DNA from 4 places in the Brachybacterium tyrofermentans genome. Region 2 is predicted to be linked to each of the others. Evidence: riboswitches for the same ligand, from Rfam matches in the RefSeq annotation. Region 2 holds a riboswitch; each other region holds the start of a gene.

What was found. A riboswitch is a leader RNA that binds a small molecule or an ion and turns the genes downstream of it on or off. The one in region 2 is predicted to bind thiamine pyrophosphate.
Region 1: linked by a shared signal. The riboswitch ahead of thiC (phosphomethylpyrimidine synthase ThiC) and the one ahead of ABD093_RS16765 (YkoF family thiamine/hydroxymethylpyrimidine-binding protein) in region 2 are both predicted to bind thiamine pyrophosphate.
Region 3: linked by a shared signal. The riboswitch ahead of ABD093_RS15515 (bifunctional hydroxymethylpyrimidine kinase/phosphomethylpyrimidine kinase) and the one ahead of ABD093_RS16765 (YkoF family thiamine/hydroxymethylpyrimidine-binding protein) in region 2 are both predicted to bind thiamine pyrophosphate.
Region 4: linked by a shared signal. The riboswitch ahead of ABD093_RS15665 (ECF transporter S component) and the one ahead of ABD093_RS16765 (YkoF family thiamine/hydroxymethylpyrimidine-binding protein) in region 2 are both predicted to bind thiamine pyrophosphate.

What each region holds. Positions count from the first base shown of each region.
Region 1 covers NZ_BAAAIR010000005.1:602-7,941, reverse strand. The annotation lists gene ABD093_RS01060 (hypothetical protein) at 1-248, opposite strand, end outside; gene ABD093_RS01055 (sugar O-acetyltransferase) at 330-899, opposite strand; TPP riboswitch at 1,184-1,294, shown strand; gene thiC (phosphomethylpyrimidine synthase ThiC) at 1,296-3,077, shown strand; gene ABD093_RS01045 (TetR/AcrR family transcriptional regulator) at 3,144-3,743, opposite strand; gene ABD093_RS01040 (epoxide hydrolase family protein) at 3,838-5,091, shown strand; gene ABD093_RS01035 (alpha/beta hydrolase) at 5,088-5,840, shown strand; gene ABD093_RS01030 (Ltp family lipoprotein) at 5,914-6,714, opposite strand; partial or broken gene ABD093_RS01025 (hypothetical protein) at 7,285-7,340, shown strand, end outside.
Region 2 covers NZ_BAAAIR010000048.1:123,032-130,595, forward strand. The annotation lists gene purQ (phosphoribosylformylglycinamidine synthase subunit PurQ) at 1-204, opposite strand, end outside; gene purS (phosphoribosylformylglycinamidine synthase subunit PurS) at 204-473, opposite strand; gene ABD093_RS16760 (MBL fold metallo-hydrolase) at 801-1,517, shown strand; TPP riboswitch at 1,657-1,765, shown strand; gene ABD093_RS16765 (YkoF family thiamine/hydroxymethylpyrimidine-binding protein) at 1,804-2,592, shown strand; gene ABD093_RS16770 (ECF transporter S component) at 2,589-3,224, shown strand; gene ABD093_RS16775 (ATP-binding cassette domain-containing protein) at 3,214-5,739, shown strand; gene ABD093_RS16780 (phosphoribosylaminoimidazolesuccinocarboxamide synthase) at 5,767-6,684, opposite strand; gene purD (phosphoribosylamine--glycine ligase) at 6,681-7,564, opposite strand, start outside.
Region 3 covers NZ_BAAAIR010000046.1:313,450-321,013, reverse strand. The annotation lists gene ABD093_RS15535 (acyl-CoA thioesterase) at 1-623, shown strand, start outside; gene ABD093_RS15530 (thiamine phosphate synthase) at 628-1,302, opposite strand; gene thiM (hydroxyethylthiazole kinase) at 1,323-2,141, opposite strand; gene ABD093_RS15520 (MFS transporter) at 2,138-3,571, opposite strand; gene ABD093_RS15515 (bifunctional hydroxymethylpyrimidine kinase/phosphomethylpyrimidine kinase) at 3,568-5,244, opposite strand; TPP riboswitch at 5,227-5,320, opposite strand; gene ABD093_RS15510 (cupin domain-containing protein) at 5,418-5,804, shown strand; gene ABD093_RS15505 (ABC transporter substrate-binding protein) at 5,810-7,135, opposite strand; gene glgP (alpha-glucan family phosphorylase) at 7,172-7,564, opposite strand, start outside.
Region 4 covers NZ_BAAAIR010000046.1:347,867-355,430, forward strand. The annotation lists gene ABD093_RS15655 (ankyrin repeat domain-containing protein) at 1-287, opposite strand, end outside; gene ABD093_RS15660 (ATP-binding cassette domain-containing protein) at 324-2,456, opposite strand; gene ABD093_RS15665 (ECF transporter S component) at 2,434-3,015, opposite strand; TPP riboswitch at 3,064-3,171, opposite strand; gene ABD093_RS15670 (hypothetical protein) at 3,237-3,803, opposite strand; gene ABD093_RS15675 (M13 family metallopeptidase) at 3,829-5,838, opposite strand; gene ABD093_RS15680 (hypothetical protein) at 5,920-6,771, opposite strand; gene ABD093_RS15685 (ADP-ribosylglycohydrolase family protein) at 6,846-7,564, shown strand, end outside.

The DNA.
Region 1 (7,340 bases), on a different contig from region 2:
CGGCTGTGCCCGTCGGGGCCGAGAATGACTGCATCGAGGCTGCGCCGTTCCCGTGGGGGCATGACTTCCGGGAGGTCCGCCGCAGCCAATTGGCGGTAGATCGTTCTCACCAGGGGCCACGCGTCTCCGCAGTCGGTCGATCCGGGCCGGTTCAGCCACGCCGGTGTGCGTGGCTTCTCGATCACCTGGTGCTCGGGCAGCGCGGCGCGCACAGCCGCGATCGTCGAACGCTGGAATTCAAGAGCCATAAGCCCCAAGGTAGCGGGGCACCCGCCAATTGGTGGGTGCCATCCCGTCGCTGCGAGGCGACGGCCTTCGGCGCGTAGCTCTCAGTCCTCGACGGTCCTGATCACCCGGGCCGGCGAACCGACGACGAGCGCTTTCGCCGGCACGTCCTTGGTGACGACGGAGGCGGCGGCGATGACGGCGTCGTCCCCGATGGTGACGCCGGGCAGGATCGTCACGTTCGCGCCGATCCACACGTTGTTCCCGATCGTCACGGGGGCCGGGTGGAGGTCGCCGCGGCGGCTCGGGGCGAGGTCGTGGTTCAGGGTGGCGATCACGGTGTTGTGCCCGATGAGGCAGTCGTCGCCGATGTGCAGCCCGCCCTGGTCCTGGAAGCGGCAGCCGGCGTTGAGGAACACGCGCTTGCCCAGGTGGATGTTCTTGCCGAAGTCGGAGGTGAAGGGCGGGAACAGGGTGACGCTCTCGTCGATCTCACGGCCGGTGAGCTCGGCGAGCAGCTCTCGCACCCGGGAGGGTTCGTGATAGCCGCCGTTGAGCTCTCCCGTGACCTTCAGCGCCTCCTGGCTGGTGGCGTGCATGACCGCGTGCAACGGGGAGTTCGCCGGGATGGCCTGGCCGGAATCGAGGGCGTCCAGCAGGTCGGTGAGGGTCATGGGGCCGCCTTCCACGGAGGGTCGCGCCGGGGTGGCAGCGCCGCGACTCCCAGCGTAGCCAACACTGCCTGCGCGGACGCTCGACCGTCCTGACGCTCCAGGCCGACGGGCAGGGCACCTCGTCGCCGACCAGGCCCACCTCCCCCACTCCGGGATCGCAGTCCGGACCGTTCGCACGCGCCACACCAGATCCACTGCCTCCCCTCGCGGCCGGCGACCGCGAGGGGAGGCAGCGGCGAGCCGCTCGAGCATCCTCACGGTCGAGACGGGTGCTACTATCGTCGCCGATCCCTCGGGTGCCCGATGCAACGGGCTGAGATCGGACTGTCGCAGTCCGAGTACCGAATGAACCTGCCCCGGATAATGCCGGCGAAGGAAGAAGGAGAGCGCAGCGCCATGTCCGCACGCCCTGAGAAGTTCGCACGACTGGAGAACTACCCCACCCACCGCCTCGACGTGCTCGAGGATCCCGCCCATGGCATCCGTGTGCCCATCACCCGGGTCCTCCAGGACGATGCTCCCGATGGCACCGCCAACCCGCCGCTGGCGGTGTATCGCACCGCCGGCCCAGGGTGCGAACCGGAGGTGGGACTGCCGCCGATGCGGGAGGACTGGATCGTCGGCCGCCGCGACGTCGAGGAGTACGTCGGCCGCGACCGATCCTTGTCCGACGACGGCCGGGGCGCTATGCGCCGCGGCGAGGCGAGCGCCGAGTGGCGCGGTGCCCGCCGCGCCCCGCTGCGCTCCCCCATCGGCACCCGGGTCACACAGATGCACTACGCCCGGCGCGGCGAGATCACTCCGGAGATGCGCTATGTCGCGCTGCGGGAGAGCTGCGACGTGGAGCTGGTGCGCAGCGAGCTCGCCGCAGGGCGCGCGATCATCCCGGCGAACGTGAACCATCCCGAGGCGGAGCCGATGATCATCGGGAAGGCCTTCCTGGTGAAGATCAATGCGAACATCGGCAACTCGGCGGTGACGTCGTCGATCGCCGAGGAGGTCTCCAAGCTCGAGTGGGCCACCCGCTGGGGCGCGGACACCGTCATGGACCTGTCCACCGGGGACGACATCCACACCACCCGCGAGTGGCTGCTGCGCAACTCCCCCGTGCCGATCGGGACGGTGCCGATCTACCAGGCTCTCGAGAAGGTCGACGGGGAGGCGAATGCGCTGACCTGGGAGATCTTCCGCGACACCGTGATCGAGCAGTGCGAGCAGGGTGTGGACTACATGACGATCCACGCCGGGGTGCTGCTGCGGTACGTGCCCCTCACGGCGAACCGGGTCACCGGGATCGTCTCGCGCGGCGGGTCGATCCTGGCCGGCTGGTGCCTGGCCCATCACCGCGAGAACTTCCTGTACGAGCACTTCGACGAGCTGTGCGAGATCTTCGCCCGCTACGACGTGTCCTTCTCCCTGGGCGACGGACTGCGGCCGGGATCCCTCGCCGATGCGAACGACGCGGCCCAGTTCGCGGAGCTCGACACGCTCGCCGAGCTCACCGAGCGGGCCTGGGAGCACGACGTGCAAGTCATGGTGGAAGGCCCAGGGCATATCCCGCTGCACCTGGTGCGCGAGAACGTGGAGCGGCAGCAGGAGCTGTGCCACGGCGCACCGTTCTACACGCTGGGCCCGCTGGTCACCGACATCGCCCCGGCGTACGACCACATCACCTCGGCGATCGGGGCCACGGAGATCGCCCGCTACGGCACGGCGATGCTCTGCTACGTCACCCCCAAGGAGCATCTGGGCCTGCCGGATCGTGATGACGTGAAGACCGGCGTGATCACCTACAAGATCGCCGCCCATGCGGCCGACGTCGCCAAGGGACATCCCGGCGCGATCGCGCGGGACGACGCGCTCTCGAAGGCCCGCTTCGAGTTCCGATGGAGGGACCAGTTCGGGCTGTCCCTGGATCCGCAGCTCGCCGAGGAGTACCACGACGAGACCCTGCCCGCTGAGCCGGCGAAGACCGCGCACTTCTGCTCGATGTGCGGCCCGAAGTTCTGCTCGATGCGCCTCTCCCAGGACATCCGCGACACCTACGGCGACGCCTCGGCGCAATCGGAGATCGCCCGGCAGGGCATGGAGATGAAGTCCGAGGAGTTCCGCGCGGCGGGCGGCACCGTGTACCTGCCGGACCCATCGATTCCTGTGGGCTCCGGCACCGACGCCTGAGATCGTCCAGCAGAACGGGACGGCGGACAGGGGGCGGGGCGGGCCGGAGACTCGTGGCCCACCTCGTCATCCCTGGATATCTGAGAGCTCCTGCGCACGTGATTCGGGAACTCCCAGGATGAGCAGGCTGGTCATCGCCGCCGCGCTCGCACTGAGGCTCTCGCCGACACGGTTCCGATCCGCGATGGCGAACACGGCGGCGAAGGCCACCTGGCTGAGGACGTGCGCGGGCAGATGCTCACCGAAGACCCTGCTGTCCTGTCCTCGGCGCACGAGGTCGGCGAGGGTCTCGTCGACCGGCCCCAGCAGAGCATGGATCTCGTCGCCATGCTCGCCGCGCCGGAGGCTCAGCAGCACCCTGTAACGGTGCGCCACGGGCCAGAGGCGGGCGATGAAATCGGCCCACACCCTCTCGGCCGAATCGTGGGAGGCGATCGCCTCGTCGAGCACGGAACCGACCTCCTCCGCGGCCCTCTGCGCGAGGGTGCGCACGAGGTCCCCGCGGGTGGGGAAGTAGCCGTAGACCGTGCGACGGACCACCCCGGCGGAGGAGGCGATCTCGCCCATGCCGAGATCAGGGTTCTGACCCAGAGCGTCGAGGGCGACGTCGAGGATGCGCGTGCGGGTGTCCTCTGTGGAGCGTGCCCGGTCCGATCGGTTCTGCATCGCCCCACTATTGCACACGGGTGTGCAGCGACGTAGATTGCACACCGCTGTGCAACGCTCCGTTGCACCGCTCACCCTCGAGGAGAGCAGCGCTATGTCCCCATCGACTTCTGCACGCGCAGACCTCATCCGACCGTTCACCGTCTCCGTACCGGCCTCAGAGATCGATGACCTGAAGCAGCGACTCGCGAGAACCCGATGGCCTGATCCGGAGACCGTCTCGGATTGGTCGCAGGGCGTCCGCACCAAGGAGGCCAGAGCACTGATCGACTCTTGGGAGCGGGAGTACGACTGGCGTCGGTTCGAGCGCGAGCTCAATCGCTTCCCCCAGTTCCTGACCACGATCGATGGCGTGGATATCCACGTCATCCATGTCAGGTCGAAGAATCCGCACTCGATGCCTCTTCTCCTTTCCCACGGCTGGCCGGGGTCGAACGCGGACTTCCTCGAGCTGATCGGCCCGCTCACCGATCCGGTGGCCTTCGGAGGTGACGCCGAGGACTCCTTCGACGTCGTGATCCCGTCCCTGCCCGGATTCGGCTTCTCCCAGAAGCCGACCGAGACCGGATGGGACGTCGCTCGGATCGCCGCTGCCTGGGCGGAGCTGATGGAGCGGCTCGGCTATGAGAGATGGGCCGCTCAGGGCGGAGACTGGGGTGCCATGGTGACGACGGCCCTCGCGACGCTGGCACCGGCGGGGGTCCTCGGGATCCACCTGAACACCCCCTACGCGGTCCCCGCACGGATCCCCGAGTCGCTCTCGCCCTCAGAGCGCCGCGCCGTGGAATCCATCGCCCTCTACACGGGCACCCTCGGCGGATCGAACCATGTTCAGGCGACGAAGCCCGAGACGGTGGGATTCGCTCTGGCGGATTCCGCGGCCGGACAGGCCGCCTGGATCTACGAGAAGTTCCACTCCAAGACGGATAATCACGGACGTGCGGAGGATGCGCTCAGCACCGACGTCATGCTCGACGCCATCTCCCTCTACTGGTTCACCAACAGTGCCGCGTCGGCCGGGCGCATCTACTGGGAGAACAGCACGGCCAGCCTCTCCGGGCCGAAGCCCTCAGTGCCGGTCGCGGTGACCGTGTTCCCCCGCGACATTCCAAGACTGCCTCGACAGTGGATCGAGGACACCTACTCCGATCTGATCCACTACCGGGAGGCGACCGCCGGCGGACACTTCGCAGCTCTCGAGCAGCCCGAGGTCCTCACGAGCGAGATCCGCACCGGATTGAGGTCCCTCCATTCGCAGCGGTGCCGTCCACACAGCAGCGCCGTCCACATGGTCGAGTGCCAGGTCGAAGACAGGGCAGGACCCGGCTGCCCTACCGTGGGCCCATGACCATCCTCCGTCAGGCCCGCCGCTGGGCGCTCCTCCTGCTCGCCGCGCTGCTCGCACTCGTGGTGGTCGCCGGCGCCCTGCTCCTGGCGTGGAGCCGGTTCGGGCTCATGGAGGCCGAGCAGGGCCCGCTCGGACAGGTCGTCGAGGACTCCGGGGTCAGCGTCACCGAGTCGAGCACCTCGCTGATCCTGCAGCCCGCCGGGGCGGGATCCTCCGCGACGGGCCTGGTGTTCTATCCGGGGGCGAAGGTCGAGGCCGACGCCTATGCGGCACGGCTCGCGGACCTCGTGACCGAGCAGAAGATGACCGTGGTGATCGTGAAGCCCTGGTTGCATCTGGCTCTGTTCGACCGCCGCGGCCTGGACACCTTCACCGCCGATCTGCCGGAGGTGGGCAGCTGGATCGTGGGCGGGCACTCCCTGGGCGGGGTGCGCGCCTGCCAGGTCGCCCGGGACGCCGATGCCCTCCTGCTGCTGGGCTCCTACTGCGCGAACGATCTCTCCGAGAGGGTGCTGCCCGTGCTGAGCCTTGCCGGCAGCGAGGACGGCTTGTCGACCCCGGAGAAGATCGCCGATGCGCGCGACCTGCTGCCCGGGACGGCGACCCTGGTCGAGATCGAGGGCGCGAGCCATGCGAGCTTCGGTGACTACGGCCCGCAGGACGGCGACGGCACGGCGAGCATCTCCGACGAGGAGATGGATGCGGAGGTCGGCGCGGAGGTCGAGGCGTTCGTCGACTCCTTCGGCTGACCCACGAGAACGCGGGGCCTCTGCTGTGGCAGGGACCCCGCGTTCTGGGCGTGCGGCCCGAGACCGCAGCAGATCAGTCGTCGAGGTGCTCGACGGCGTAGTCGGCCTGCTCCTGCGTGAACTGCTCCCCGTACTCGGAGGTCAGCTGATCGCGAATCGCCTCCGGGGACATGTCCATCGAGTCCCGGTATGAGCGGGCGCTCTGCAGAGCGTTGTCGTTCCAGTCCGCCTCGATGGTGTCGATCGCGTACTGCGCCTCCTCGGCCAGGAACTGCTCGCCGTACTCCGAGGTGAGCTGGTCGTAGATGCCCGCCTTGGACATGTGCATGGTCTCCGAGTAGCTCTCGGCGGAGGCCAGCGCGTTCGCGTTCCAGTCCGCGTCGACGTTGTCCACGGCGTACTGCGCGGCCTCGTCGGAGAACTGGTCCGCATACTCGGAGGTGAGCTGGTCGAACAGGCCCTGCTTCGACATGTGCAGCAGGTCGGAGTAGCTCTGCGCGCTGTTCAGCGCCGAGGTGTGCTCGGCGGGGACGTCGTCACCGGCCGGAGCTTCCTCCTGAGTGGACTCCTTCTCGGCAGGTGCCTCCTCAGCGGCAGGCTGCTCAGCGGCAGGCTCCTCCTCGACGGCGGGTTCCTCCTCGACAACGTCGTCGGTGGCGGCCTCCTCGGCAGGAGCGTCGGCCTCTTCCGCCTCCACGGGGTCGGCCTCAGCCGGCTCGGCGGCCGAGGTCTCCGCGGACGTCGGATCGTCGCCGCCGGAGAAGACGATCGCCGAGCAGCCTCCCACGACGATCAGGAAGAGGACGATGCAGCCGCAGCCGGCAGCGATGAGCCCCTTCTTCTTTCCCGTCGTGACCGGCGGCACCGGCGGCATGCCGGGCGCGCCGTTCTCCGGGTAGCCGTGCGGGGCGCCGTTCTGGGGATAGCCGTTGGGGACACCGCCGAAGTTCGGGGCGGGCGGGAGATTCGAAGAACCCGAATCCTGGGGCGAGGGTGCATTGCTGGTCGTTGCTGCACTCCATTCTGGGTAGGGACGTCTACCCCTGGACACAGTCGTGCCAGGGCCACTGCTGAGAAGAGAGGCCGCGGGCGGGGTGCGTGGGCTCTGGAGCCGCAGCAGATCTGCGACGAGCATCGGCGTCCGATCCGTGATCGGAGGGGGAACAACTACCGCTTGGGCCTTCACGGAAGAGATTACGGGCGGCGGCCGACAGATGAAGCACTTTCAGCTTCAACCACCCCTGTGCAGCACGTCACGCCCCTGCGCACACCCACTTCTCCCGACATCGCCGGGAGCCGAGCATGCCAAGGATTCCGGAAGCGCTTGCGAACGGACGAGCCGCCGGGTCGAATAGGAGCACCATCCCCTCGCGGCTTGGCGCACGGCGCCGGGGGTCGTCTCCCCGCTGCGATTCGCCGCCCTCCTCCTCGTCGAAAGATCGTCATGCGCCGCACCGTCGCCACCCTCGCCGTTCCCCTGCTCCTCCTCACGCTGGCCGC
Region 2 (7,564 bases):
CATCACGGGCGCGAAGCGGCTGATCGCCCCGGCGCGCAGGTAGTCGCCGTAGGAGAAGCCTCCAGGCAGCACGACCGCCTGGACATCGGCGAGCTCGTCGTCGCCGTGCCATAGCGCGACCGGCTCGGCGCCGGCGATCCGCACGGCACGCAGGGCATCGCGGTCATCCAGCGTGCCCGGGAACGTCACCACACCGACGCGCATCAGGCCTGGCCCTCCGTGGCGGGATCCTCGACCTCGAGGGCGATGACGTCCTCGATCACGGGGTTGGACAGCAAGGTGGTGGCGGCTTCGCGGAGGGAGGCGAGCACCTCGTCGGTGACCTCGCCCTCGACCTCGAGCTCGAACCGCTTGCCCTGGCGCACGGAGCTGATGCCCTCGAAGCCCAGGCGGGGCAGGGCCGCGGCGACGGCCTTGCCCTGGGGGTCGAGGATCTCCGGCTTCGGCATGACATGGACCACGACGCGGGGCATGGGCGTTCTCCTGGAGGACGACGGCCGCGCTCGGGGCGGGCCGGACGGGATGATTCTGCAGGGCGGGGCGGGAGAAGCTCCCGGGCTCACCGACGGATCGGTGCCGACGCCCCCATCGTACCGAGCCGGGGGCATTCGGCGGGGGAGTGCCCACGTGATCCGGATCCGCCGGAGTACCGAGAGGGATCGGCAGGGAAGTCGTGCCGGCTGTACAGGGGAATCGAGCTGGATCGGCAAGGGAGCCGAGCCGTCTCCGCAGGGCATTGGCGTGGTGGTCCCGTGGTCGTACGGTGGGGGCATCCGATTCCGCAGACCCTGGAGGCAGCTATGAAGATCCGTCACCTCGTCCACTCCTGCCTGCTCGTCGAGATGGCCGGGCGGCGGGTCCTCGTGGACCCTGGGACTTTCAGCGCCGACGCCGTGCGAACGCTGGATGACGAGGTGCTCGCGGGCGTCGACGCCGTCGCCATCACGCATCAGCATCCGGATCATCTCGATCGCGGCCTGCTGGACCACGTCCTGGGCGCGAGTGCGCAGGCGGTCGTGATCGCCGAGCCGGAGACCGCCGCGCAGCTCGCCGAGAGCAGCGAGGACGGCGCCGCGATCTCGACCGAGCGCCTGCTGCCGCTCAGCGCGGGCGAGGCCCATGAGTTCCCGGCGCTGGACGGGCACGAGGCGCTGCGGATCGCGGCGGCGGGCGGTCAGCACGCGATCATCCATCCCGATATCCCGCGCGTGGGCAACGTGGGCCTCGTGCTCTCCGCCGGAGGCGGGCCGCAGCTCGGGATCACGGGGGACTCCCTGGAGCCACTGCAGGAGTTCCATGGGATCGACGCCCTGGCCTTCGCCGTGGTGGCGCCGTGGTCCAAGATGTCCGAGACCATCGATTTCCTGCGTGCGGTGCGCCCGCGCGTGGCCCTGCCGGTCCACGACGCGGTGGCCAGCGCCGCGGGTCGACCGATCTTCCTGCGCCAGTCGGGTGCGCTCTCGCCCGAGAGCACCGAGGTGCGCGACTGGCCGGAGGACGGCATCGTCGAGCTCTGAGCTCTGAGCTCTGAGCACTGAGCTCTGGACCTCGACCGCGACAGCACCCACGACTTACGCCCGCGCCCGCGTCCACGACCATGCGGGCGCCGGGCGCCGTGGACGTGATGGTCGGCGAGCCCACGGTGCCGTCTACAGTGGCCCCGTGCACGGGAGTCCGGTAGGCCGGGCTGAGAGGGAGTTCTCCAACTCCGACCGTAGAACCTGACCCGGATCATGCCGGCGCAGGGAGCTCCGCCGGGCGAGATCCGCCGTGTGCCCGTGCCCTTCGTGAAAGGCACGGACCATGATCGTCTCCTTCCCACCCCCTGTTCCCGGGAGCGTTCCTCCTGCCGCCTCGGGGCCCGCTTCCGCTCCCGCAGAGAACGCGACGGATCCCGCAGAGAACGCCGCGGATCCCACGGAGAACGCCGCGAATCCCACGGAACACGCCGCCGACCCCACCGCGACCCCGCTCGGCTTCGGCGTCGGCGCCCGGGTGAGCGCCGCCGTGATGGCCGACGACTACGCGTCGCTCCTGCGCGGCATCCTCTCCCGCCTCGACGACACCGGCCTCGTGCGCGAGACCGGGGACGTCTCCACCTACGTCGGCGGCCACGAGGCGCACCTGCAGCGCTATCTCATCGACCTCGCCGAGGATCTCGCCCGCACCGAGCACCACGCCACGATCTCCGTGCTGCTGTCCCGGGGATGCCCGGGAGAGGTGGCCTGCGAGCTGCCCGGCGGTGCCGGGCCCCGCGGCGTGGAGGTCCCCGAGCCCCGCCGTACGGGCCGCTACGCCTCGGCGGAATGGGCGCTGTACCCACTGGCCGACCAGGTTCTCGCCGACGGGACGCTCCCGGACCACATGCGGGACATCTACGCCGCGATCGACCACGCCCGCGAGCTGGGCACCTTCCGCGGATCCGAGCACTTCGTGACCCGCCTCGAGGGCGACGTCGGCGATGTCCTGGCCACCGCGATCGCCGGATGGCTGCTGGTGGGACGCAGCGTCCAGCACGTGACCAGCCACCTCACGATCTCGCTGAACAGCCCCTCGCACGCCACGCGCACCCTGGACGAGGTGACCCGATGACCGCGGTGCAGGCGGGCCCGACCCGCAGGCGGTCCCGCTTCACCCTGCGGGAGATCGTGCTGGTCGTCGTGCTCGGCGTCGTGTTCGGCTTCCTGTACTGGGTCTTCGTCCAGGCATGGAACGGCCTTGCGATCGCCATGGGCCCCGCGGGCGACCTCGCCCAGCACGTCCTGTTCGGGTCCTGGCTGCTCGTCGGCCCGATCGCCGTGGCGATCCTCCGACGGCCCGGCAGCGGCATCCTCGCCGAGCTGATCGCGGCGGTCGTCGAGGTGGTGTTCCTGGGCAGCCCCGTCGGCCCGCTGCTGGTGCTCTCGGCGCTGCTGCAGGGGATCGGCAGCGAGCTGCCCTTCGCCCTGACCCGGTACCGTCGCTTCGGCTGGGGCGTGTTCGCCGCCTCGGGCGCCTTCGGCGCCGCGCTCGTGTTCTTCTGGACCGCATATCGGATGGGCTGGTACGGGCAGGATCTGCTCGAGCTGCGCCTGGGCGTGCAGGTGCTCTCGGGGATCGTTCTCGGCGGGCTGCTCGCGAAGACCATCGTCGGTGCGCTGCGGCGCACGGGAGTGCTCGACGACTTCGCGATCGGCGCCGCACCGCACGAGGCGCAGGACGTCGTGGAGCGACGTGTCCGCTGAGACCACGCACGGCGAGTCGAGGGGCGCGGTCGCCTCCACCTCGAACCGCTCCACCGCGAACTTCGCCACCTCGAACTCCACCACCGCGACCCCCTCTGCCTCACTCCTCGAGGCAGAGGACCTCGAGGTGGTGCTGCCCTCGGGGGACGGGGTCGGACCGTGGAGCGGCACCCTCGCGGCCGGGGACCACGTGCTGCTGATCGGCCCGAGCGGGGCCGGGAAGTCGACGCTGCTACGCACCCTCGCCGGCGCGATCCCCTCGCACCAGCACGGCCGCGTCACCGGGAGCATCCGCGTGGGCGGGATCGACCCGGTGGCCGACGGTGTGGTCGCGGCCTCGCGCACGGTCGGCTATCTCGGGCAGGACCCGGCCAGCGGGGTCTGCCTGCCTGATGTGGCCGACGACGTGGCCCTGCCGCTGGAGAACCGTCAGGTCCCGGCCCCACAGATCGGGGGTCGGGTGCACGCGGCGCTGACTGCCGCCGGCGCCGAAGGCCTCGCATCCCGGAAGGCCTCGACCCTCTCGGGCGGGCAGCTGCAGCGCGCCGCACTCGCCGCGGTGCTCGCCGCAGAGCCCCGGCTCCTCCTGCTCGATGAACCCACCGCGATGCTCGATGCGGGCGGCATCGCCGCGGTGCGTGGGAGCGTCCAGGCGGCCCTGCAGGACGGAGAGACCGCGGCGATCCTCGTCGAGCACCGTCTCGACGAGTGGGCGGGCGCAGACGGCCTCGCCGCCCTCCCTCCGCGCACGATCGCGCTGGATCGCTCCGGGCGGGTCCTCGCCGACGGGCCGACGCACGAGGTGCTCCTCCGGCACGGGGCGACGCTGCGCGCGGAAGGATGCTGGCTTCCTCGCGACCTCGAGCGATCGCTCAACAGAATGCTCGAGAGGCCGCCCGAGGAATCGTTCGACGAGCCAGCCGAGGCAGCGACCCCGGCCGGCATTCCGCCTGCTGCGCCGCGAGGATCCCGGGCCTCTGAGCAGGAGCAGACCCCTGAGGAGACGGTGGCGCCGGGCCGTGCGGCCGACCCGGGCAGACCGCTGCTGACCGCGGACGGGGTCGCGCTCGGCTACGAGGGCCGGCGACTGCTCGAGGGCGTCGACCTCGAGGTGCGATCCGGTCAGGTGCTGGCGGTCGTCGGCCGCAACGGTTCCGGCAAGTCCACCCTGTTGACCGCCCTCGCGCGACTGGACCAGCCCCATGCAGGCGCCATCTCCGGCGCCGCAGCCGGACTGGTCTTCCAACGTCCCGAGGCCCAGTTCATCAGCTCCACCGTGGTCGGAGAGCTCCGGGCGTCCGGCGCGGAGGAGGCCGCGGTGGGCGAGATGCTGGAGCAGCTCGCGCTGGATGACCGGGCGGAGGCGAGCCCCTACCGGCTCTCGGGCGGGCAGCAGCGGCGACTCTCCCTCGGCGCGATGCTGCTCACCGGCCGCCCCGTGCTCCTGGCCGACGAACCCGGGTTCGGGCTGGATCAGGCGGCCCAGGACTCCGTGCACGAGCTCCTGCGGGAGAGCGCGGCGAACGGGCGCGCCGTAGTCATGACCACCCATGATCTGCGGGCCGTCGAGCAGGCGCACGCCGTGGCGGTGCTCGCCGATGGTCGCGTGCACGGTCCGATGCCACCGGCGCAGCTGCTGGCCGACGCGGACCTGCTGCGTCGGGCCGGGCTCGTCGCGTCCCCCTCGGCGGAGACGGGCAGGCCCGAGCGCGACGACCGGGGAGAGCGCGCCGGCGAGGACAGGGGAGGAGCGGGCACGGCCGACCCGCCTCTCGTGCCGCACGGCTGGCTGTCCCGACGCAACCCGACCGTGCTGCTCGGCCTGCTCACGGCGCTGAGCATCGTGTGCATCGCGCTGACCGACCCGGTGCCGCTGGTCGCGCTGTACGTGCTGCTCATGGCGGCGACGCTCGCCGGCTGTCGGATGCGGCCGCTCGCGCTGCTGCGGGGGCAGGTGCCCTTCATGGTGTTCGCCGTGGGGGTGTTCACGGTCAACGTGCTCAGCCGGCCCGGTCGCGAACCGTGGCCCGAGCTGCCGGTACGGGTCACGCAGGAGGGGCTCGTGCTGGGAACGGCGCTCGCCCTGCGTGCCCTGGTGATCGGGCTCGGGGCGCTCGCCGTGGCCCGCGCCACCGATCCGCGCCGCACGATGGTGAGCCTGCAGCAGCATGCCCGCCTGCCGGCCCGGTACGCCTATGCCCTGCTGGCCGGCCGGAGGCTTCTGGATGATCTGCCCTCGCGCTGGGCGACGATCACGCGTGCCCATCGGGCGCGCCTGCCGGTGCGGACGGACGGCACGGTGGGCAGGCTCCGCCCCCGGCAGCTCGTGCGGTGCGCCTTCTCCCTGCTGGTCGACGCGATCCGCAGCGCGGAACGTCTCGCCTTCGCCCTCGAGTCCCGGGGGCTCGGCGAGGGGCCGCGCACGATCTGGCGCCCGGTCCCGTGCGATCGGGCGGACCTGCTGCTCGCGGTCGCCGTGGCGACAGCGATCGGAACCGTGGTGGTGCTCAGCTGATCCCGAGGGTTCGGGCTGCTCAGCGGGTCAGAAGGACCGGCCGGTGAGCCGCTCGTAGGCCTGGACGTAGCGTGCCCGGGTCTGGTCGATGACCTCGGCGGGCAGCTCGGGCGGGGGAGTGTTCGAGCCCTTGTGCCAGCCCGAGGCGCGGGAGGTCAGCCAGTCCCGTACGAACTGCTTGTCCAGGCTGGGCTGGGTGCGGCCCTCGACGTAGGTGTCCGCGGACCAGAAGCGGCTCGAATCGGGGGTGAGCACCTCGTCGCCCAGCATCAGGGTGCCGTCGGTGCGCGAGTGGCCGAACTCGAACTTGGTGTCGGCGAGCAGGATGCCGCGCTCGGCGGCGATCGTCCGCGCCTTCTCGTAGGCGGCGAGCGTGAGCTCCTCCAGATCATCCGTGAGCTCGGACCCCAACAGGTCGCGGGCCTGGGCGACGGTGATGTTCTCGTCGTGCTCGCCGGCCTCGGCCTTCGTGGACGGCGTGAAGATGGCGGGGTCCAGGCGCGAGGCCTCCACCAGACCGCCGGGCAGCACGTGGCCGCCGACGGAGCCGCCGGCGCGGTAGTCGGCCAGACCCGATCCGGTGAGATAGCCGCGGGCGATGCACTCCAGCGGCACCATGTCCAGGCCCTGGCAGCGCAGCGCCCGCCCGGCGACGGCCTGCGGCACGTCGCTCGCGGAGATCACATGGTTCGGGACGATGTCCGCCAGCTGCTCGAACCAGAACGTGCTGATCGCCGTGAGCACCCGGCCCTTGTCCGGGATGCCGGGCTGGAGGGAGTGGTCATAGGCGCTGATGCGATCGGTCGCGACCACGAGCACCTCGGCAGCGGCCGACGGGTCGGTGCCGGCGGGGACATACAGCTCGCGGACCTTCCCGGAGACGACGTGGTCCCAGCCCGGGAGATCGGGGGCCTCGATCAGGGGAGTGGCGGTGGTGGTGCTCATGCGGAGGCTCCGTCGTCAGGGGTGGGTGCCGGGTGCGCGTCGGGGCTGTGCTGCGCGCTCGACGCGCTCAGCGCGTCCCGGGCGTCCCGAGCGGCGGTGCGGGCGATGTCGTGGCGGTGCTGGCACCCGTCGAGGGCGATCGCCTCGGCGCCCGCGAGGGCGAGGACACGAGCCTCCTCGAGGTCCGCGCCGGAGGCGACGACGGACAGCACCCGGCCGCCGCTGCTGAGCAGCGCGCCGTCCTCGGTGCGGCGGACCGTGCCGGCATGGATCACGTGCGTGCCGAGCATCTCGGCGGCCTCGATCCCGGCGATGACATCGCCGGTGCGGGCCGCTGCGGGATATCCGGAGCAGGCGACCACCACGGTCACGGCGGCGGCGTCGTGCCACTGCGGCGCTGGCGCGGTGCTCAGGTCGCCCTGGGCGGCGGCGAGCAGCAGCGGGGCGAAGGGGGAGGCCAGGCGCTCGAGCACGACCTGCGTCTCGGGGTCGCCGAAGCGGGCGTTGAACTCGACCACTCGCATGCCGCGCGAGGTGATCGCCAGGCCGCAGTACAGCACTCCGATGAAGGGGATGCCGCGTGCGGCGAGCTCGTCGATCGTGGGCTGGGCGACTGTGCTGATGACCTCGTCGACCAGTCCCTCGGGAGCCCAGGGCAGCGGTGAGTAGGCACCCATGCCGCCGGTGTTGGGGCCCTCGTCGTCGTCCAGGGCCCGCTTGAAGTCCTGAGCCGGGGCGAGCGGGACCACGCGGGTCCCGTCGCTCACGCAGAACAGCGACACCTCGGGGCCGTCGAGGTACTCCTCGAGCACCACGGAACCGCCGGCGTCCAGGACCGCCTCGCCGTGCTCGACGGCGGCCGCGCGATCGGAGGTGACCA
Region 3 (7,564 bases), on a different contig from region 2:
CCCAGCCGGGCCGCACCCGGGCCGACGGGACCACCGAGGGCGAGCGCACCATCCTCGCGATGACCGCCTCGTTCCAGGAGCAGCAGGAGGGTCTCGAGCATCAGGAGCGCGCCCCCGAGGCCCCGGATCCCGAGGGGCTTCCGACCACCGCCCAGGTGCTCGAGGGGATCGACCACCCGGTGGCCCGCTACTGGGCCACCCAGCGACCGATCGACATCCGCCACGTCACCGACCCGATCTACCTGCGCCCGGATCCCACCTCGGAGTCCCCGGAGGCCACCGAGACGCAGATGGTGTGGATGCGCATGATCGCCCCGGTCCGGGCGGAGCCGCTGCTCCACGACGCGATCCTCGCCTTCGCGAGCGACTACACGCCCTTCGAGCCGATCCTGCGCCGGCAGGGTTTGAGCTGGATGACGCCCGGTCTGCGCATGGCCACGATCGACCACGCGATCTGGTGGCACCGGCACGTGGATACCAACGAGTGGCTGCTGTACGTGCAGCGCTCCCCCTCAGCCTCCGGCGGGCGCGGCCTGACCCACGGCCAGCTGTTCGACCGCTCCGGCGACCTCGTCGCGACCGTGACCCAGGAGGGCATGATCCGGGTGAAGGACGGCTCCTGAGCCGTCAGGACTGGGCCGCGACCACGTCCCGGGCAATGCCAGCTGGGTCCTCGGCGTCCATGATCGCGCGCACGAGCGCCACCCCGGCGATCCCGATCCCGGCCAGCGCCGGGACGTCCGCGGGGGTGATGCCGCCGATCGCGACGACCGGGAGCCGCGTCGCCGCGACGAGGGCCGCGCAGCCGTCCACGCCGAGCGGCTCGCGACCGGAGTCCTTCGTCGGGGTGGGGCGGAACGGGCCGGCGCCGACGTAGTCGAGCAGGTGGTGGATCTCCTCGGCCCCGCGCACGGTCGCCAGCGTGCCCGTGGTCAGGCCGATGATCGCCTCCGGTCCCAGGAGGGCTCGGGCCTCGGCCACGGGCAGGTCGTCCTGCCCCAGGTGGACGCCGTGCACCTCGGCGCCCCGACGCCGCGCCGCGAAGGCCACGTCGGCGCGGTCGTCCACGACCACCCGGGTCGCGGGCCGCGCCTCGTGGACGGCCGCCGCGAGAGTGCAGGTGAGCTCGAGCAGCTCAGCGGTCGAGGCGGCCCTGGCGCGCACCTGGATCATCCCGGCACCGCCGGCCGCCGCGGCCGCGGCCGCCTCGACCGTGCGTCGGCCCGTACCGGAGGTCACCAGGTAGCAGCGCAGGTCCAGAACCTTCGGAGCTGCCGTCGGGACTCTCTGCGTGGCAGTCATCGTGAGGGGCCGCTCCCGGGTCATCGCCCCACCTCGTCGAGGGCGTCGAGCAGGTGGAGGCGGAAGGAGCCGGGCCGGGAGGACCGCTCCTGCGCCGTCTCCCCCGCCAGCGCCATCCAGGTGCTCGCGGCGAGCGCCGCCGTCAGATCGTCGGTCTCGACCGCCCGGCACGCGGCGGTCAGCGCGGCGAGCAGGCATCCGGTGCCGGTCACCCTGGTCAGCAAGGGCGTCCCGCGCTCCAGACGGAAGCGACCTCGGGTCGACACGATCAGGTCAGCGGCCCCCGAGACCGCGACGGCGCCGCCGGTGCGCGCCGCGATCCGGGCGGCGGCGTCCTCGGCGCTCCCGGGATCCGCACCGGAATCTGCACCGCGACCGCCGTTCCCCTCACCGGCCAGGGCGAGCACCTCGGAAGCGTTTCCCCGCACCACCGCTGGGGACGAGGCGAGCAGGGTGCGCGCCAGCGGGGTGCGCACCGGGGCGATCCCGATCGCCGTCGGGTCCAGCACCCAGGGGCGGCCATCCCGCACCGCAGCCTCGACCGTTGCCGGGATGCCGTCCATCGCGTCGGTGCTGAGGGTCCCGAGGTTCACCACGAGCGCGTCGGCGAGGGTGGTGAGCGTCGGTGCCTCCTGGAGGGTCTCGGTCATCATCGGGCGGGCGCCCGCGGCGAGCAGGCCGTCCGCGACGAGGCCCATGGAGACGGTCGCGGTCAGGCAGTGCACGAGCGGTTCGCGCCGTCGGACCGCGTCGAGGACGTGCGCGATCGGCTCGAGGTCCGCGTCAGGGGCGCTATCAGGGGCACCGACGCGGGCTGGATCGTGCTGCAGGGGACTCATCGGGAGGTCTCCTTCTCGCCGGCGGACGGGTAGGTGGGGTCGACGGTGGTGGTCGGTGCACCGACGACGCGGTCGAGCTCGGCGTCGACCTCTCCCGGCCCGAGCCGTGGCCCGAGTGCGGCGCCGAGGATGAGCAGCGCGCCGCCGAGGGAGATCAGCGCCATCACGGACCCGTCGCGGCCGAGGAGGGCTTCGATCCCCGGCAGGTAGAACGGATACAGCGCCGGGATCACGAGGGAGAGGCTGTAGCCCATGCCGTAGCCGGTGGAGCGGACCTCCGTCGGGAACCGCTCGGAGAGGTAGGCCGCCACGGGCCCGTAGGCGGCGACGGTGATGACCTGCAGCAGGGCGGCGAAGACCGCCGCCCGCCCCACGCTCTGCGAGGTGACCGCGAGCCACCACAGCAGGGGGCCGAGCGTGGCGGCGCAGGCGCCCCAGACCAGGAACACCCGGCGTCGGCCGATGCTGGTCGACAGGTGCCCGGCGATCGCCATCACGATCGCCTGCGCGATCGACGCGATCCCGATGGCCAGGGAGACCCCGGTGGCGGGCAGCCCGGTGTCCGTCGCGAGGCGGCCGGTCAGCAGCAGCACGGTGGTGTTCGTGAGCAGCCACAGCCCCGTCATCAGCACGAAGACCTGCCAGAAGGTCCGTGCCCAGCGGCCGACGAACATGTCGCGCAGCCCGGCTCGTGGTCGCGCGGCGGCTGTCCGGTCCAGCTCCGCCCGGTCGCGCTCCGCCCTGTCCTGCTCCCTGCGGGCCTGCCGGTGGAAGACCGGGGCGTCGGCCACCTGCCGGCTGTAGTAGATCAGCATGCCGAGCGAGGCGACCGCCCCGAGCACGAACAGCAGCCGCCAGCCCCAGGCGGCGTAGGCGTCCGGGCCGAGGATCACCAGCAGCATCGCGACGGCGAAGGCGATGCTCGCCTGCGCCCACGGGGCCATCGAGAGGATCAGCCCGCTCAGGAGCCCGCGGCGGCGCGGCCTCGACCACTCCATGGCCAGCGGGATCGCCGCGGAGTACTCGCCGGCCACGAAGATCCCGCCGAGGAATCTCAGCGCCAGGATCAGGGCGATCGTGCCGACGCCGAGCACCTCGTGGGTGGGCATGGCGGCAATCACCAGCGCGCAGGCGGCGGTGCCGGCGATCGCGACCCGCGTGGTGCGGGTGCGCCCGAGCCGATCGGAGATGCGTCCGAAGACGACTCCGCCGATCGGACGGCCCAGCAGCATCGCGACGACGATCAGGGACCCCGTCGAGGCCGCCGCCGCGGGACCGGCGAGCACGATCATCGCGGGGGCGAGCGCGGTGAGCGGGAGGAACACGTGGATGTTGTCGATCCAGTTGCCGACCACTCCGGCCCGCAGCGCTGCCCGTCCCTGGGGAGGGAGTCGCTCGACGTCGGGTCGGGGCGTGGCGGGGGCGCTCACAGCGCACCGTCCAGAGCGAGGGCGCGGTGCCTCTGGGGAGCCGGCGCCGCCAGGCGCAGTGCCTGGTCGAAGAACTCGAGCTCGTGTCGGCAGGCGACGAGATAGGCGCGAAGGGCTGCGGAGCGTGCCGCCGGCGCGGCGGCGGAGAGCTCCCGTTCGATCAGGTCGAGGGCGCCCTGCGTCGCGGTGACGAAGTCGGGATCGCGGTAGGTGTCGAGCCAGTCCGCATACGGGTGGCCCTCCGGGACAGCCGGCAGCGTGGCCCCGGTCTGGGCGTAGAGCCAGTAGCAGGGCAGCACGGCGGCTGCGGCGACGACGCGGTCCTCGCCCTGGGTCGCGGCCAGCAGGAAGTCGGTGTACGCACTGGTCACAGGCGATATCTCGGGTTCCTCCCGGTCGCCGTTCCAGCTGCGGTGCAGAGCGGACTCGACGGTGAGGCAGTTCGCCGCGCCATGCGCCCAGAACACCTGAGCCTCGGGCTCGCTCGACGCAGCGGACAGCGCCGCGAGCGCCCGGGAGTACCGGCGCAGATACAGCGCGTCCTGAGCCAGGTAGAAGGAGAACTCCCGGTCGGGGAGGCTGCCGTCGACCAGGGCGCGCACGAAGTCCGAGTCCGCGACGGCTCGCGCGAGGGACTCCCCCGCCGACCAGAAGGCGCGCGTCCAGGGTCCGGCCGGTGCGACGGCGGGCTCTAGGGCAGGTCCGACTGCGCCGGCGTCGGTGGGATCCGGGGTGCCCGCGTGAGGACCGACCGCCGCGAGGGCCGGCACGTCCTCCGGGGTCTCGAGCGTCGCCGGGATCCGGCCGGGCTCGAGCCAGGGGGTCGACTCCCCTGCCGCCTCGAGGCTGCGGGCGCGGTGGGAGTGGTCCACGGGACCGTGGCCTGTTCCGACACGCAGCGCCTCCCCGTGGGCGATCGCCTCGTGGAGCCACTGCGTGGCCCAGGTGAGAGCCGCCTGCGGGGTCCCGCCGCCGCCCAGCCGTGTCGCGAGCGCTGAGGCGAGGGAGCATCCGGTGCCATGGGTGCTGGTCGAGGTCAGGCGCGCCGAGTCGACCCGGTGCTCGAGACCATCGGGCTCCACCCACGTGTTCGTGACCTGCGGAGCCTCGAGATGACCTGTCTTCACCACCACGGCGACCCCGGTCCGTGCGGCCCACTGCCGGGCCTGCGCGAGCGCCTCCTGCTCGTCGGCCGCGCGCTCCGTCCCCGCCAGCCGGGCGAGCTCCTCGATGTTCGGGGTGACCACGGTGGCGCGGGCGCAGAAGTCGATCATCGCCTGCTCCGCGTCCGGCTCCAGGAGGCTGTCCCCGCTGGTCGCGACCATCACCGGATCCACCACCAGGATGTGCGGCGGATGCTCGTCGAGCCAGGCGGCGACGGTCGCGATGATCGCGGCGGTGCCGAGCATCCCGGTCTTGACCGCATCGATCTGCACGTCATCGCTCACGGCGCGCAGCTGCTGGTCGAGGAAGGCGACCGGCGGCACGTGGATATCGCGCACTCCGCGGGTGTTCTGCGCGACCAGCGCGGTCACCACGCTCATGCCGTAGCCGCCGGCCGCCGTGATGGATTTGAGGTCCGCAGCGGTGCCGGCTCCTCCGGAGGGGTCGGTGCCGGCGATCGACAGCACGCGGGGAATTCGGGCAGGGTACGACGGAGCCACTGAGGACATCCCTTCGCTAGTACGAACTAGATCAGGTTCCACGGGTGTGATCTCAGCGCCGGACGGCGCACCCCGTGTCCGCGGGCCAGTATAGGCAGGCCCGTGGTCCGGCCGGCGAAGGGTCCGTCAGCGCGGCCACGGTGGCGCCCGACGGTCCTCGGCCCCCGCCGTACGATGACCGCATGAGGATCGTGACCCTTCCGAGGCAGCAGATCACCGCCTTCGCCAGCAGCGGCGTCGCGATGGACTTCCTGCCGCGGATCACGGACGCGGAGCGCGCACATGTCCAGATCGCGCACCTCGCCGCCGGTGGGACGCTCGGCGAGCACCCGGCCGGGATGCGGCAGGTCTTCGCGGTCCTCAGCGGGCACGGGGAGGTCTCGGCCGACGGCGGCTCGCGCCGACCGATCTCCGCGGGGCAGGCGGCCTTCTGGGAGCCGGGAGAGGTGCATCAGACCTGGGCGAGCTCGGACATGGTCGTCGTGATCGTGGAGACCGCGGGACGGCTCGACCCCGATGAGCTCTTCATCGAGGTCCGTGCCACCCGCGAGGGTCCTGCCACGGACTGAGCGGATCAGCCGGTGGCGTCCTCCGCCGCGTCCTGAGCCTTCGGCAGCGCATCGGCGGCGGTCGCTGTGCCGGTGAAGACCTCGGCGATGATCGGGAGCGCTGCCCCTGTGCCCTCCGCCGAACGGTTCCCGGTCTCCGGGAGGGCCACGTCACCGGGCGCCTCCGCCAGGACGGAGACGTCCACGCCGTCGGCCTTCCACTCCTCCTGCCAGACGCTGTGGAGATCGCGGTGGGCGGGGATGCCGAGGCGGTTCTCCGCGAGCGGCCGCTGTCCCTCCACGCTCCCCAGCCAGCTCAGCAGCTCCCCGATCGCCTCCTCGCGCTCCTCATCGTCGTCGGGCGTGATCCCGACCGCCGCGACCGCGTGCACCAGTGGGCGCGGCCCCTCGGCCCCGGCGACCGGTGGGTGGACGGACCAGGGGAACGCCTCCTTGATCCCCTCGGCGAGGACATGGAGGTCGTAGGTTCCCGTCTGCAGGAGGCCGAGCTTGCCCTCGACGAACAGGCTCTGGCACAGGGTCTCGTCGGTGACCGCTTCGGCGCCGTCGGGCGCGAGATGGCCCGCCGTGAGGTCCGCGAGGTACTGCACGGCCTCGATCCCCTCCTGCGAGGCGAAGGTGAAGGCGCCCTTCTCGTCCTGCCAGGCGCCGCCGTGGCCGGCGATGAAGGGTCCCAGCACCGCCGATCGGTCCGGATGCGCGCTGAACCCGAACGCCGCGCGAGCCGCGGGGTCGAACCCCTTGTCGCCGGGATGCAGGCCCTCACCGTCCACCGTGATCTCTCGGGCGAGGTCACGGAGGCTGTCCGTCTCGGCGCCGGGCTCGAAACGCAGCTCCGCGGCGTCCCCTCCCGCGGCCTCGACCAGCTCCTGGTGGGCGACCAGGATGCTCCGGTCCCAGACCTGCGGCACGCCCCACAGGGCGTCGTCGATCCGATAGAGGTCGGTGGCGGACTCCTCCCACTGCGCGGCCGCATCGGCCACGACCTCCCCGACCTCGATCAGCTGACCGCTGGCATGAGCCTCCGCGAGATTCGCCGTGTTCATCCACAGCACATCCGGCAGGGACTCCCCCGCGACATCCAGCGGGAGCTGCTTCCAGTAGTCGTCCCAGCCCATCACCTCGACGTGCACGTCGATGCCGGACTCCTTCGAGAAGGCGGCCATGGACGTCTCGTAGGCGGAGGCCGCGGCGTCGTCCCACACCCGCATCCGCAGGGTGTCGGCATCATCGACGTCCGGGGGAGCCTCCTCGGAGCACCCGGTGAGGGCCCCGATCCCGGCCACCCCCATCGCCGCGGAGGAGAGCAGGAGCTGACGACGAGTCGGCACGGGGTCGGGACCTTCCGTTCGGATGCTGCGGGCTGCTCAGGCGGTCGCGACCAGGCCGAGCTCTGCACGGTGCGCGAGCACCGGATGCTGCGGGGTGACCCGCACGGTGTATCCCACCTCGCCGGGGACGGAGAGCGCAAGACGAGCGGTCCACCGGCCGTTCTCCTCACTCTGCAGCGGGATCAACTGGGCGTCGATGATCTCACCCTCGGCGTCGACCGCGCCCAGGACCGCCTCGACCAGGACGTCCTCAGCGCGAAGACCGGCGAGATCTACCTGGGCCACGAGGGAGATCTCGGCGCCGCTGGTGATCTCGGCGCCGCTGGTGATCTCGGCGCGGCTGGAGCTCTCGGAGCTGCTGGAGGCCGCACGATCGACGGCGCCCTCGAGCGACACCGCGGAGACGCGCACGCCGGACCAGGCCGCCTG
Region 4 (7,564 bases), on a different contig from region 2:
TGGCCCTTGAAGGCGACGCCCGCCAGCGGTGACTGACCGCGGTCGTTGGCCAGGTCCACGTCGGCGCCGCGGGCTGCGAGCTCGCGCACGAGCTCCGCATGCCCGTGATAGGCCGCGAGCATGAGCGGGGTGTTGCCGTCGCCGTCGCGCAGATCCACCGGGGCACCCTGGTCGATCACCGGCAGCAGCTGCGCGGAGTCCCCGTTCCGGGCGGCATCGAGCATCGACTGGGCGAGGGCCACGACGGCTTCGTCCTCGGGCATGGCGTCCTCTGAGTTCTCGGTCATCGTCCCAGGTTACGGCGAGCAAAGGGCCGTGTCGCCTCAGCGGGTGACGAGCAGCTCGGCCAGCAGCGGCCACGCCAGAAGTCCGATCGCGAGCAGCAGACCGAGCACGTCGGCCCGGCCGAACCGGCTGGGCTCCGCCCAGGTGCGATGCGTCGCCGTCGCGAAGCCGCGGGCGTCCATCGCGAGCGCCTGCTGCTCCGCGCCGCGCAGCGTGACCACCAGCAGGGCGAGGGTCGCGCTCGCGAGCAGCCGCGGGGAGGCCGCGGAGCCGAGCCCGCGCTGGATGCGGGTGCGCAGGATGATCTCCCACTGCCGGCCCAGGTGCCCCGCGCGGACCAGCGCGACCACGGCGGCGGCGACCGGCCGGGCGGGGAGTCGCAGGCGGCCGCCGAGGGCGTCCCCGAGGGCGGTCGCCTCGACGCTGCCCAGCGCCAGCACTCCCGGGGCGACGAACACCGTGATCCGCGCCGCCTCCCGCAGGCCCAGCAGCCAGGCCGGTCCGGACAGCGCGGGGGCATCACCGAGGAGGGCCGTGGTCCAGGCGAGGCCCGCGGCGGAGAGCAGGATCGGGGTGAGCCGGAGCGCCGCGCCTCGCACCGAGCGCACGGCCAGCGGCGCCAGCAGCACGATCGGCACGAGGGAGAGCAGCCCGCCCTGCCAGCTGTGCACGGCGAAGGAGCCGATCGCGGCGAGGATCCCGATCAGGCTCAGCGTCAGCGGGTTCAGGGCGTCGGCCGGGATCCGTCGGCGGGGGACCGGGGGCAGCTCATCCTGCGCGGAGCCCGGCAGCTCGAGGTGGTCATCGGCCCGCGCGATCAGCTCGGCGTCGTGGGTGGCGACCAGCACGGCGCAGCCTCGGCGGCTCGCCTCGTCCAGCAGGTCCAGCACGGCGCGTCGGCGGCGGGCGTCGAGCCCCACCGTCGGTTCGTCGAGCACCAGCAGGGACGGCTGCTGAGCCAGGGCTGCGGCGATCGCGACGCGGCGCTGCTCTCCGCCGGAGAGCCGGGAGGGATGGGCCCGGGCGAGATGGGCGAGGTCGGCGCGTTCGAGCAGCTCGTCGGCCAGCTTCTCGTCGTTCGCCCAGGGGGAGGCCAGCAGCTCGCCGCGCACAGCGGTGGCGACGAAGGAGTGCTCGGGGTCCTGGGGGACCGACGCGATCTTCTCGCGCGGCGGGCGGGCCACGGTGCCGCTCTCCGGGGCACCTGCCCCGAGCAGCGTGCGCAGGAGAGTCGTCTTGCCCGCCCCGCTGGGACCGGTGAGCACGGTCAACCGCCCGGCGTGGACCGCTAGATCGACCGGCGTGCGGAGGCCGTGCTGCGGCACCGTCACCCCGTGCAGTGACGCCACCGGAGCACCGTCTGGAGCCTCTGCCGGGGCCCCGTGCTGCGGTGCAGCCGACGTCGCGACGTCCTCCAGCGCCTCCGTCTCGACCAGCACCCCCGCCTCGACGAGCACCTCCCGCCGCTCCCGCAGCACCTCCTCCGGGTCCCCGTCGGCGAGGATCCGGGCCTGGTCGCCGAGCACCACCAGCCGGTCGACGTGGGGCAGCCAGGGCTCGATGCGGTGCTCGGCGAGCACGAGGGTGCGGCCCTCGGCGGCCTCGAGGATCGCCGTGCGCACCTCCTGTGCGGTCGCGGGGTCGAGCATGCTCGTCGGCTCGTCGAGCAGCAGCAGATCGGGACCCAGCGCGAGCGACCCGGCCAGGGCGATGCGCTGCTGCTGTCCGCCGCTGACATCCAGCGGGGCGCGGGAGGGATCCAGATCGACCCGGGCCGACGCGAGGGCGTCCTCGGCGCGGTGGTGGATCTCCGGGCGGTCCAGGGCGGCGTTCTCCGGTCCGAAGGCGGCATCCCTCGTGATGGTCGCGGCCACGAGCGCATGGGTGGGGTTCTGCAGCAGCAGTCCGCGCTCGCCGGGCCGTCGCGGGGGCGGGACCAGCTCGCTGCCCTCGCCGGTCTCCTCGTCCAGCAGACCCGCGAGGGCGCGCAGCACCGTCGACTTGCCGCTCCCGCTCGCCCCGGCCAGCAGCACGCGCTGGCCGGCAGGGATCACGAGATCCAGCCCAGCGATCGTCGGCTCCCGCCGGGTGAGCGGGCGCCAGGTGAGGCCGTCCAGCGCTGCCGGGGACGACTGCGCAGAGATCGTCTCAGGCCTCGGCGATGCGGGCATGCTCACGACCGGAGGGCAGGGAGTCCACCGCGCCGGTCGCCGCCAGGGCGCGGGATGCCGCCCAGCCCAGCACACCGCACAGCAGCGCCCCGGAGACCAGGAACGCCCCCAGCATGGCCAGGGAGAACGGCCAGCTCATCTCGGGGTAGTAGATGACCTTCTCCCAGCCCCATTCCAGGACGGCGGCGAGCAGCCCGCCGAGGATCGCGACCGGGAGCGTGAAGCGCCGATAGCGGGTGAGCAGGAACGCGAGCTCGACGCCGCCGCCCTGCATCAGCCCGGAGATCGCGGTGCCCCAGCCCCACGGGCTGCCCAGCAGCATCGAGAGCACCGCGGCCAGCAGCCCGGCGAACAGAGCGGCGCCCGGCTTGCGCACGAGCAGCGCGGCGAGGATGCCCGGCAGGAACCAGATCCCGGCGAGCAGCCCCTCGGCCGGCTTGAAGGCGGCGGTGAACGGACCGATCAGCGTGTACAGCTGCCCGTATCCCAGATAGGCGACCCCGAAGGCCGCCCCGATCAGCACGGTGACCATCAGGTCGAGGGTGCGGAAACGCGTCATCACTTCTCCTTCCATCTGCACGGAAGGGGCGCACAGGACCGGTGGCCCCGCGCGGATGTCCCGACTCCCTACGCCGGCGCGAGCCGGATCAGGTTCGAGGGTCTGCGCAGGTTCGCGCACTCTCAGCACCGTGGAGGTGCTCCCCTGTCAGTGGATGACCCCGCCAGTCTAGCCGTCTCACCGACGGGCGCGGTTCGCGTCACCGACGGGCGCGGTTCGCGTCACCGTCGGGCGCGGATCGCCTGGTCGATCGCGGCGGCGGTCGCCTCGGTGTCCTCGGGGGAGATCACATAGTTCGTCCCCGAGCGCCCGACGATCTCGACCATCTTCCCTGCGCGGGTCACCAGCAGCCGGTACGGCTGCTGCGCCTGGCCGGTCGTGTAGATCTTCCGGCTGCCGACGGGGGTGAGCTCCGCGGCCGTGGACGCGGAGGCCCGGCCCCGACGCCAGCCGTACCCGCCGAGCGTCACCCCGACCGTGGAGGCCCCCAGCGTGCGGTACTGCACGGTGCGGAAGTCCGCCAGCGGCCAGGGCTTGCGCGGCAGGAAGCCGCCGAGGCTCACCGTGAGGCCGCGCTCGTCGACCACGAACCGCGCATGCTGACCCATCCAGGTCCACAGCGTGAGCAGGACGAACAGGAACGCGATCAGCAGGCCGGCGGCCACGCTGCTGCGCGAGGACATCAGCAGCGTGGCGATCACGCCGGCCAGCACCGTCAGGCCGATGCGGGTCCAGCCGATCCGGGAGGGCCGGGTGGTGCCGACGTAGAACGGGGCGTCGGGCCTCACAGCACGCCCGTCGAGAGGTCGATGATCACCAGATCGTCACCCGGTCCTCGGGGGCGCGGTACATCCCGTCGCCCTCGCGCACGTCGAAGGCCTCATGGAACTCGGCGAGGTGGCCCACCACCGTGTTGCAGCGGAACTCCATCGGGGCGTGCGGGTCCACGGCGAGGCGACGGATGCCCTCCTGCGGGCGGTTCATGCCGCGCCACACGGTGGCCCAGGACAGGAACACCCGCTGCAGGCCGGTGAAGCCGTCGAGCTCCGGGGCGTCGGCGCCGGTGGTCGCGAGGTACGCCTTCACGGCGATGGACAGCCCGCCCAGATCGCCGATGTTCTCGCCGATGGTGAGCGCACCGTTGACACGATGGGAGTCGTCGAGCTCGCGCGGGGAGAGCTCGGAGTACTGCGCGATGAGGGTCGCGGCGCGCTCGTCGAACGCCTCGCGGTCCTCCGGGGTCCACCAGGAGGCGAGGTTGCCGTCGCCGTCGTACTTCGAGCCCTGGTCGTCGAAGCCGTGTCCCACCTCGTGGCCGATCACGGCGCCGATGCCGCCGAAGTTCACGGCGTCCTCGGCCTCGGCGTCGAAGAAGGGCGGCTGCAGGATCGCGGCGGGGAACACGATCTCGTTGCGGCCGGGGTTGTAGTACGCGTTGACCGTCTGCGGGGTCATGTGCCACTCGGTCTCGTCGATCGGGCCGCCCACCTTGGCGTACTCGAACTCGGCGTCGAAGCGGCGCGAGGCGCGCACCGTCGCGACCAGATCGCCGGGGACGATCTCGAAGCCGTCGTAGTCGCGCCAGGAGTCGGGGTAGCCGATCTTCGGGGTGAACTTCTCGAGCTTCGTGAGCGCCTTCTCGCGGGTCGCCGGGGTCATCCACTCCAGCTGCTGGATCGAGCTGCGGTAGGCGTCCATGAGGGCGTCGACCAGCACGCTCATGCGCTCCTTGTGGGCGGGCGGGAAGTGACGGCTCACGTACTCCTTGCCCACGGCGAAGCCGACGGCGCCCTCCACGAAGGAGACGCCGCGCTTCCAGCGCTCGCGCAGCTCCTCGGCGCCGGAGAGCACCCGCCCGGCGAAGGCGAAGTCCTCCTCGACCAGAGCGGCGGGAAGGTAGGGGGCGTAGCCGGAGACCGTGTGGACGGCGAGCCAGGTGCGCAGCACGTCGAGGTCCTCGCCGGCGAGCAGCTCGGCCGCGGCGGAGACGAACTCCGGCTGGCCGACGGAGACGACCTCGAAGGCCGTCGTCGGGGCGCCGGTGCCCTCGACGAACGCGTCCCACTCGAAGGAGGGGGCGAGCTCGCGGCGCTGGGCGGCGTCCATCGGGTTGTAGGACTTCTCGCTGTCGCGCAGGCGCACCACGTCGACGTGGCAGGCGGCCAGGCGGGTCTCGAAGTCCATCACCGCGGCGGCGAGGGCGGCGGCGTCCCCGGCGAGCAGCCCCTCGCGGCCCGGCAGGCCGCCGAGAGCGGCGAGGTTCGCGAGATGGGCGACGTAGGCCTCCCGGATCTCGGCGTAGTGCTCCTCGCGGTAGTAGGACTCGTCCGGCAGGCCCAGGCCGCCCTGGTGGAGCTTCACCTGGTAGCTGGTGGAGTCGTGGTCGTCGGTCCAGACGTAGGCGAGCAGGGCGCTGGCACCGGAATCCGGGGCGGCCATGGTGCGGGTGATGGCCGCGAGGTCCCCGCTCGCGCCGATCGTGGCCAGCAGCTCCTCGAGCGGCGCGATGCCCGCGCTCTCGATCGCCGCGGTGTCCATGAACATCCGGTACAGGGCGCCGACGCGGGCGTGGTCGGTGCTCGGCACGCTCTCGTCGCCGTCCAGGTCGGCGGCGGCCTCTTCGATGATCTCGCGCACCCGCTCCTCGGAGAGGTCCCGCAGCTGGTGGAAGGCGCCGTCGCTCGAGCGATCGGCGGGCATCTCGTGGGTGGCCAGCCAGTGGCCGTTGACATGGCCGAAGAGGTCGTCCTGGAGGCGGATGTCGGGGTCGACCTCGGTGAGGGCGAGTCCCGAGCGGGTCGGATCGGTGGGGGCAGCGGTCATCATCGGCTCCTGCGTGGTCGAGGTGTGGAAGAAGTACAGGTCTGAGAACTACGGGTCAGAGAACTTCGGGTCAGAGAGGGATCAGAGGGTGATCAGGCCCAGCGATCCGAGCGCCAGGGTGAGCAGCCCGATCGCGAGCGGGGCGTACGCCCACGGGGTGCGGGCGCGCTCCGCCGGGGACCGCCGTTGGAGCACCAGGGTGGACAGGCCCGAGGCGATCGAGAGCACCGCGGTGCCGATCACCAGGACGGGGGAGAGGATCACCAGAACCGTCGCCCCGACCTGGAAGGCGACGGTGCCGACGACGTCCAGCAGGCGCATCACCACGGTCGAGCGAGCGCCCACGCGCTCGCTGAGCAGCGTGGACACGGCCTCCTTGGACCAGTCCGAGGGCCGGGCGATGCGTCGCCTGGTGGAGACGGTCTGGGCGGTCGCGAGGGCGACCCAGACCAGGGCCGCGCCGGCGCCGATCCACACGCCGAGCTCGGCGCGGATGTCGCCGGGCCAGAGCAGCAGGGCCAGCAGCACGGCGGCGAGACGCAGAGCCTCCTCGACCCCGCTGCGCACGGCGAGCAGGCCGGGGTTCACGGCCAGCTGCTTGCGGGTGCGGGCCACGAACAGGCTGGTCGCGACGAGGGAGGCGAGGTGGGCGGCGCCCAGCGCGATGCCGAGCAGGAGCACCACCGGGCTGGTGGGCGCGAACGGGAGGATCGCGATCAGCAGGAGCACCCCGATCACGGGAATCACCAGGGCGAGCACCGACAGACCCTTGACGAGGTCCCGCACGAGGTCCGCCCCGGTGGGCGGGTGGTCGTGCCCGGTGTGATCATACGGATCGGCATGGGGATCAGCCTGGGGATCGGCCAGCGGATCGGCATGGGTATCGGCGCAGTGCGGATCGGTGGATCCGGGGGTGCCGGGGGTGTCGGTCATGGAGCTCCTTCGAAGTCCTCACCAGGGTACTGGGGTCAGGGTGCCCCAGGACGGTGTGGAACGATGATCAGGTGATGATCAATGCCGCACCGCACACGGAGACGGGCCTGACCCCTGAGCAGCGTCGGCGCGCCGCCGGTTCCGTGATCGCCGCGGCCACCGGGGATGCGCTCGGCGCCCCCTATGAGTTCCAGGCCCCGGTGGTCGAGTCCGAGGACATCGACATGATCGGCGGCGGCATCCTCGACTGGCAGCCGGGGGAGTGGACGGACGACACGTCGATGGCGATCGTGGTGCTGGAAGCGGCGGTCTCGGCCTCGGACCGCCATGACCTGCGGGTCGAGTCCGCGCAGGACCAGATCGCCCGCGAGTGGTACTCCTGGTCGCTGGGCACTCCCGATATCGGTGCGCTCACCTCGCAGGTCATCCGGCGGGCCACCGACCGCGCCCGTACCGAGGACCACTACGCCCCGCGGGCCCGCGACTTCCGAGCGGCGGCGATCTCGGCGTACGAGGAGCTGGAGGCCTCGGCGGGCAACGGTTCGCTCATGCGCACCCATGCCGCGGTGATGCCCTATCTGCTGGCCTCGGACGACGACGCAGCCGCGGGAATCGACGCGGTGTGTCGTCTGACACATGTTCATCCCGATGCGACCGAGGCCTGCATGCTGTGGGGTTTCGCGGTGCGACACGCGGTCCTCACGGGCGAGATCGACGTGCGCCGCGGCCTGGATCGGCTGGATGCGGAGCGCCGGGACCTGTGGACCTCGCGGATCGAGGAGGCCGAGCGGGG